DNA from 2 places in the Acidovorax sp. LjRoot129 genome. Region 1 is predicted to be linked to the other one. Evidence: predicted binding sites of a transcription regulator. Region 1 holds the regulator's gene; the other holds the start of a gene.
What was found. The regulator FNR, encoded in region 1, switches genes on or off when oxygen is low (the NO sensors DNR and NnrR bind a similar motif). The targets are predictions, from matches to a motif close to TTGATNNNNATCAA.

Region 1 (4,068 bases):
GGGCGCTCTTCTGGGTGTTGTTCTACGGGTTCGCCACCTATGGCAACGCCGGCTACATGCGCGAGCAGGTCTGCAAGTACATGTGTCCTTATGCGCGTTTTCAAAGCGCGATGTTCGACAAGGACACGCTGGTGGTGAGCTACGACGTGGCGCGCGGCGAGCCGCGGGGACCGCGCAGCAAAACAGTGGATCACAAGGCCAAGGGACTGGGCGACTGCATCGACTGCACCCTGTGTGTCCAGGTGTGCCCGGTAGGCATCGACATCCGCGAGGGGCTGCAGTACGAGTGCATTGGCTGCGGGTTGTGCGTGGACGCGTGCAACACCGTGATGGACAAGATGCATTACCCGCGGGGGCTCATCCGCTTCTCCACCCAGAACGGGGTAGAGAAGCGCTGGAGCCCTTCGCAGATGCTGAGACGCGTGCTGCGGCCGCGGGTGCTGATCTATGCGGCGGTGCTGGTCGCCCTGTGCGTTGCGATGCTGGCCAGCCTGGTCACGCGCACGCCACTAAAGGTGGATGTGGTGCGCGACCGTGCTGCGCTCTCGCGCATCGTGGCTGGCGGAAAGCTGGAGAACATCTACCGCCTGCAGATCATGAACGCCACCGAAGGGCCGCAGCGTTATCGCATCGCCGCGCGCGGGCTGCAGGGGATTGAGGTGGCTTCGGAAGCCGAGGTGGAGATCGGCGCCGCGGAGTCCCGTTGGGTGGCAGTGCGGCTGCAGATACCGTACGGCTCGGCCGCTTCGGGCTCGCATCCTGTGCAGTTTGACGTGCAGGCTGTGGGCGCGGCAGCCCAAGTCACGGAGAAGTCGGTTTTTCTGGTGCCGCGCTAGCGCGCACCGCAGGCGCACCCGGCTCAAGCATCACCTGGTGCCTACGAGTGAACAGATATTGAGGAGTGTTGATATGCCATCCAATCCCGCCATCGGGCCCGCAAGCGCCACAAGTCCTGCCACAGGTAGGGCTCCCGCCCCGTGGTGGAAGTTCGGCCATGTCTGGCTCGTCATTGCCGGCCCCGCCATCGTGATCGTCGCTGGCTTTGTAACGCTGTGGCTGGCCGTCTCCCGGCCGGACCCCGTGGTGGCCGAGGACTATTACCGCCAGGGCATCGAGATCAACAAGACGCTGGCCAACCCCGAAAAAAGCCTGGCACCAGCGATCAAGGGCCGCAACCATGCAGCCACCCCGGTGCAGGACCAGCCACGATAAAAACCGGTGGAGAGCAGGCTGAACGCTGGGTGCAGCCAGCTTGCTACACCGCCGATGACAAGGAGATAAGACCGATGTGGACGCAACGCTTGATGTGGATTGCCTGGCCCGCTTTTTTGACGGCGGGGGTCCTTGAGATGCTGGTGTTTGCCATGGTGGATCCGCAGGATCTGCACTGGTTTGGGCAACCACTGGCTTTGTCGCGGCAGGGTGTCTATACCCTGGCGTTTTTCGCTTTCTGGGCCATCACTATGGCTTCGAGCGCCCTCACCACGCTGCTGGCAATGTCACCGTTCGAGCTCAACCGCTGCCCGGTTTCGCCGGATGCGCGGCCGCAGGACTGCCGCAAGAATTCCTGCTCTTGAAGCCCTGGCCCGCAACGCTGCTCAGTGGCAGGCCGGCTGGCTGTTGACGATGCGCTTGAGTGCCTCGGTTTCCAGGATGCGCACATGGCGCTGCTTGACTTCTACGATGCCGTCTTCGGCAAACTTGGAAAACGCCCGGCTCACCGTTTCAAGCTTGAGGCCCAGGTAGCTGCCGATCTCTTCGCGTGTCATGCGCAGCACGAGCTCCGACTGGGAAAAACCGCGGGCGTGGAGGCGCTGCACCAGGTTCAACAGGAACGCTGCGAGGCGCTCCTCGGCCCGCATGCTGCCCAGCAGCAGCATCACGCCGTGCTCCCGCACGATCTCGCGGCTCATGATCTTGTGCACATGGTGCTGCAGGGCCGTGACCTCGCGCGACAGCTCTTCGATGCGGTCAAAGGGCATGACACAGACTTCAGCGTCTTCGAGTGCGATGGCATCGCAGGTGTGCACGTCATTCACGATGCCGTCAAGGCCGATGATCTCGCCGGCCATCTGAAAGCCGGTGACCTGGTCACGCCCGTCTTCGGTCGCCACGCTGGTCTTGAAAAAGCCGGTGCGGATAGCGTAGAGCGAGGTGAATGTCTCGCCACTGCGGAACAGCGTGCCGCCGCGTTTGACCTTGCGGCGCACGGCCACGATATCGTCGATGCGCTGAAGCTGGTCGTCGCTCAGCCCCACCGGCATGCACAGTTCTCGAAGGTTGCAATTGGAGCAGGCGACTTTGATGGTGAGGGGAGTCATGGGGCGTGAGCTGGTAGGTTTTCGAGCATTCGCGCCCGACAGTCGGAGCGAAAGGGCTCCGCATTGCGGAGTGGCGAATGATGTGAATCAAATTGTCGCCCTTCGGTCCGCGCCATCGCTTGATGTAGATCAAGGACGGTAGGGGTAGCCTACGGCACAGTGAGCATGCCCGCAAGGATATTCGCCCATGACCGCTGCTTCCCCTGAACTCCTGAGCCGTTTCGACGTGCCGGGGCCCCGTTACACCTCCTACCCGACAGCTGACCGATTCGTCGAGGCTTTTGGCGACGAGGACTATGCCCTCGCGCTGCAACACCGCCAGATGGGTTCTCCTGCCAAGGCGTTGCCGCTGTCGCTGTACGTCCATATCCCGTTTTGCGAGTCGCTGTGCTACTACTGCGCCTGCAACAAAATCATCACCAAACACCACGAGCGCGCAGAGGTCTATCTGCGCTACCTCCAGCGTGAGGTCGACCTGCACACCGCGCATTGCGGAAAGGGGCAGGTCGTCAGTCAGCTTCACCTTGGCGGGGGCACGCCCACCTTCCTGTCGGATGAGGGCCTGCGCGAGCTGATGGCCATGCTCAAGCGCAGTTTCACGCTCGCCCCGGGGGGCGAGTATTCCATCGAGGTGGACCCCCGCACCGTGGATGCCGATCGCCTGGCCGTACTGGCCGAGCTGGGCTTCAACCGCTTGAGTTTTGGTGTGCAGGACTTCGACCCGGAAGTGCAAAAGGCCGTGCACCGCGTCCAGCCCGCCGAGCAGGTGTTCGCGCTGGTGGCGTCTGCGCGCGCGCTCGGGTTTGAGTCGATCAATGTCGATCTCATCTATGGACTGCCGCGCCAGACCCCTGAGTCGTTCGACCGCACCTTGGCCCAGGTGACACAGTTACGGCCCGACCGCATTGCGCTGTATGCGTACGCCCATCTGCCCGAGAGATTCAAACCACAGCGCCGCATTGTCCCGGCCGAGCTGCCCACGGGCGCGGGCAAGGTGTCGATGCTGTCGCGCTCGCTGGAGGCCTTCATGGCAGCAGGCTATGTGTACGTGGGGATGGACCACTTTGCCTTGCCCGATGACGCGCTGGCGGTGGCCAAGCGCCAGGGCCGGCTGCACCGCAACTTTCAGGGCTACAGCACCCAGCCAGACTGCGACCTGATCGGCCTGGGGGTCTCCGCGATTGGAAGGGTAGGGGCCACGTACAGCCAGAACGCGAAGACACTGGATGAATACTATGACCTCCTGAATCAAGGGCGCCTGCCCGTGGTGCGGGGACTTGCGCTGACGCGCGACGACCTGGTGCGGCGCGCCGTCATCATGGCGCTGATGTGCCAGGGCGAGCTGATCTTCGAATCACTGGAACAAGCGTGGCTGATCGACTTCAAGCGCTATTTCGCAGCGGAAATCGAGCAACTGGCCGACTTGGCGGAGGAAGGTTTGGTAGAGATCCGCCCGGACGGCATCTCGGTCAGTGCCATGGGGTGGTTCTTTGTGCGCGGGATCGCCATGGTGTTTGATCGCTACCTGCAAGCCGATCGCAACCGCGCGCGGTTCTCCCGGATCATTTGACACGCTATTGGCGTTGTCCCCTGAGACCCGCGTAACGATCCGGATTCCATGCTGCTCGCTGTTGCTTCTACCGCATTGCTGATGGGACTCGCAGGAGGGGCCCACTGCCTCGTCATGTGCTCGGCGCCCTGCGGAGCATTGACTGGGCAGGGGGCCAAGCCTGCCAACGCTGACAGC
Region 2 (4,068 bases), 1.9 Mb from region 1:
GCATGCTTGGGGCCATTGGCGTGGTGTTGGGGCTGCTGGGGCTGCTGGGCGGCGCAGGCATGCTGGGGATGTTTCGCATCCACGACATGAGCCAGAACTTCATGGACAACTCGTTCGCCAAGGTGGGCTACATGGCCGAGCTGCGGGGCGAGATGGGTGCGATCCGCCAGTTCGAAAAGGACATGATCATTGGTTATGAAAAGCCCGAGGCCGTGAAGGCGTCGCACACCAAGTGGCTGCAGAGCCAGGACAAGGCCAAGAAGATCGCGGCGAAATTCCTGGAGGGCGAGGACGACGCCGACAACGTGGTGGTGCGCAACATCGTGACCAAGCTGGACAGCTACCGCGAACTGTTTGCGCATGTAGCCCGCCAGCTCGAAGCCAGCGGCTACGACACCGCCACCATCGCCAACCGCATGAGTGGCAAGGCCGTGGCCGAGTTCGATCAGGCCGACAAGCTGGTGGCCGAGCTCGATACCGTACTGCGCAACGAAGTGGCCAAGGCCGTGGAGCAACAGGGCCGCGTGTCGGACGAGACCAAGTGGCTGTTTGTGCTGGCGGTGCTCATCACGGTGGTGGTGGTGGTGCCGACCACGCTCATGAACATGAACTCCATTTGCAACCCGCTCGAAGACGCACGCCGGATGGCGCAGGCGATTGCAGGGGGCGATCTGTCGCAGCCCATCCATGCCGAAGGCAAGGACGAGGTCGCTGACCTGCAGCGCGCACTGCGCGACATGCAGCAGGGCCTGGGCTCGCTGGTGGCGCAGGTGCGTGATGCCAGCGGCAACATCGCCACGGCCAGCCAAGAGATCGCCATGGGCAACCAGGACCTGTCGCAGCGCACCGAGCAGACCGCCAGCAACGCGCAGGAGGCCGTGTCGTCGCTGTCCGAACTCACGTCCACCGTGCAGCAGACGGCCTCGTCATCGCAGATGGCCAACCAGCTCGCCGCATCGGCGTCGAACACCGCCACGCACGGCGGCTCGGTGGTGCAGCAGGCGGTCTCGAGCATGCAGGAGATCTCGGCCTCCAGCCGCAAGATCGGCGACATCATCGGCCTCATCGATTCCATCGCATTCCAGACCAACATCCTGGCGCTGAACGCGGCCGTGGAAGCCGCGCGCGCAGGCGAGCAGGGCCGCGGGTTTGCCGTGGTGGCCAGCGAAGTGCGCAGCCTGGCCCAGCGCAGCGCGGCGGCGGCCAGCGACATCAAGGGCCTGATCCACAACAGCGTGGCGGCCGTGGACGGCGGCGTGCGCCATGTGGAAGACGCGGGCAAGGCGATGAAGGAGATCGTGGCCAGCGTGCAGCGCGTGGGCGACATCATTGGCGAGATCACCGCCGCTGCGTCAGAGCAGTCGGCCGGCATCGGCCAGGTGAACCAATCGGTCGGCGAGATCGACCGCATGACGCAGCAGAACGCCGCACTGGTCGAGGAATCGGCGGCGGCGGCCGAGTCGATGCGCGAACAGGCCGCGCGCCTGTCGCAGGTGGTGCAGCAGTTCCGGCTGGCCGGGGCGCAGGACGGCCGCCCAGGCGCGCATTCTGCGGCCGGCACGGGCTACCAGTCGCCGCAGCAACAGCACCCCCAGGTGCTGGCGGGTGCTTCGCGGGCTCTGCTCACACGCTGATCTCGTCTGTGCGGCTGCGGTCTTTGGACCGCGCCAGCCTTACAAAGCCCTGCCGGTGTACCGTGCAGGGCTTTTTTTCATGGGGCTGTGCGGGCGGGTTACTGATGTTCTGGCTATGGCGGGGCGCGGGGCATGCCACCCGTTTGCCTAACCTTTGACCTGCGTCATGGCCGGGCAAGCCCGTGCGTGCCACGCTTCGGGGTCTGTCTTCCTCCCCTGGAGCGTGCTGCCATGTCATCCATCAGCCTGCGGACCATCCGCGAAGAGCACGCGTCGCTCGCGGCCGTGCTGCACTCCTTGCGCCTGCTGCTCGACCAGGGGCCGGGCGACGACCCCTCCGCGTTTTTTGACGTGATGCGCGCAATGCTGTTCTACATCGACGAGTTTCCCGAGCGGCAGCACCACGTCAAAGAGTCGCAGTGGCTGTTCCCCAAGGTGGCCGAGCGTGCGCCCGAGGCGGTTGCCGCCATTGCCCAGCTGGAGCGCGAGCATGCCGGCGGCGAGGCCGCGGTGCGCGAGCTGCAGCACCTGCTGCTGGGCTGGGAGCTGATGGGCGACGCGCGCCGCGAGGTGTTCGCCGAGGCGCTGCGGGCCTACGTCCGTTTTTACCTGGAGCACATGCGGCTGGAAGAAACCGTGGTGCTGCCAGCGGCGCAGCAACACCTGAAGGCTGAGGACTGGACGGCCATCGACGCGGCCTTTGCGGGCAACGCCAATCCGCTGGCCGAGGGGCCGGCGCGAGACCCAGCCTACGACCGGCTTTTCACGCGCATCGTGATGCGAGCGCCCAGTCCCATCGGGCTGGGCTGATCCATTGCCCGGGTGGTGGGCAGCCGTCCAAAAGGAAAAAACTGATCACGCTGAGCCGGTCGTAGCGCCGCGTGGAGCGTCGACCTGCTCAGCGCAAACGACAGCGGAGGATGGCGGCTACTTTTAAGCTGCCAATTTAAGCAGCCAGAGCTGGGTAGTCCGTGTACCCCTCGGCCCCGCCGCCGTACAACGTGGCGCGATTCACTTCGTTCAGTGGCGCACCGCGTTCCAGGCGTTGCACCAGGTCCGGGTTGGCGATGAACGGGCGGCCAAAGGCCACGATGTCTGCGCCGTTGGACAGCGCCGTTTCGGCCAGCGCCTTGTCGTAGGCGTTGTTCACCATCCAGGCGCCCTGGCCACCCGCCGCGCGGTACGCAGCCTTGAGCGCGGCGTAGTCGAAGGGGCGGTCGGCAATCTCTCGCGGGCCTCCTGTGGCGCCTTCGATAACGTGGATGTACGACAGGCCCCGCGGGCCCAGCTGGCGCACCACGTAGTCGAACAGGGGCTGGGGATCGGCGTCCACCACGTCGTTGGCGGGGGTGACGGGCGACAGGCGGATGCCGGTGCGGCCACCGCCGATTTCCGCAGTGATGGCGGTCACCACTTCGAGCAGCAGGCGGGCGCGGTTCTCGATGCTGCCGCCATAGGCGTCGGTGCGGTGGTTGGCGCCGGTCTTGAGGAACTGGTCGATCAGGTAGCCATTGGCGGCATGCACTTCCACGCCGTCAAAGCCGGCTTCGATCGCTGCACGCGCGGCGCGGCGGTAGTCGTCGACGATGCCGGGCAGCTCGGACAGCTCCAGCGCGCGGGGCAGCGAGGTTTCGGTGAAGGTGGGCACGCCGTCCTTGATCAGCACGGTCTTGGTCTTGGCCTGGATGGCCGAGGGCGCCACCGGTGCGGCGTTGCCCGGCTGCAGGTCGGTGTGCGAGACGCGGCCCACGTGCCACAGCTGCACCACGATCTTGCCGCCCGCCGCGTGCACGGACGATGTGACCTTCTTCCAGGCGGCAATCTGTTCTGGCGCATACAGGCCGGGCACGTCGGCGTAGCCCTGGCCCTGGTGGGAGATGGCGGTAGCCTCGGAAATGATCAGCCCGGCGCTGGCGCGCTGCGTGTAGTAGGTGGCCACGAGGTCGGTGGGCACGGCGTTGGGCGAGCGGTTGCGCGTGAGGGGCGCCATGGCGACGCGGTTGGCCAGCTTCAGGTCACCAGCTTGGATGGGGTCGGACAGAAAAGGCATGCGAGGCTTTCAAAAATGAGGTGGACGCGTTTGCAACCGACCGCGAAGGGTAATGCTGCAGCGCAAAACGTGCAGCGCACTGGCGTCAACATGGGCTCTGGTTTTGTGCTATGGCCTGCACGGCCAAGCCGCCTGGCTACACGGCCGGCGAGCTGGGATGGCGTGCTGTAAATTGGCCGCCATGTCATCCGAGCCACTTCCCAGCGCGACCGGCGCGCCCGCTGCTCTTTCGCCCCTCCCTTCGCCTGGGCCCCTGCCCGCGCTGTGGCTGGCGGTGGCCTTGTCGATGGGCGCCGCGGTGTCGTTGGGCATCACGCGTTTTGCCTATGCGCTGCTGCTGCCGCCCATGCGCGAGGACCTGGGCTGGACGTACACGCTGGCCGG

Region 2: a site for FNR is predicted at 1,789-1,802, ahead of ACSQ3Q_RS00345 (hemerythrin domain-containing protein). Genes of this name have one in related genera too.

The regions. Positions count from the first base shown of each region.
Region 1 covers NZ_CAXUSE020000001.1:1,965,836-1,969,903, forward strand. The annotation lists gene ccoG (cytochrome c oxidase accessory protein CcoG) at 1-836, shown strand, start outside; gene ACSQ3Q_RS09010 (FixH family protein) at 910-1,212, shown strand; gene ACSQ3Q_RS09015 (hypothetical protein) at 1,287-1,577, shown strand; gene fnr (fumarate/nitrate reduction transcriptional regulator Fnr) at 1,599-2,321, opposite strand; gene hemN (oxygen-independent coproporphyrinogen III oxidase) at 2,509-3,891, shown strand; gene ACSQ3Q_RS09030 (sulfite exporter TauE/SafE family protein) at 3,940-4,068, shown strand, end outside.
Region 2 covers NZ_CAXUSE020000001.1:72,927-76,994, forward strand. The annotation lists gene ACSQ3Q_RS00340 (methyl-accepting chemotaxis protein) at 1-1,634, shown strand, start outside; gene ACSQ3Q_RS00345 (hemerythrin domain-containing protein) at 1,866-2,444, shown strand; gene ACSQ3Q_RS00350 (alkene reductase) at 2,581-3,684, opposite strand; gene ACSQ3Q_RS00355 (YbfB/YjiJ family MFS transporter) at 3,866-4,068, shown strand, end outside.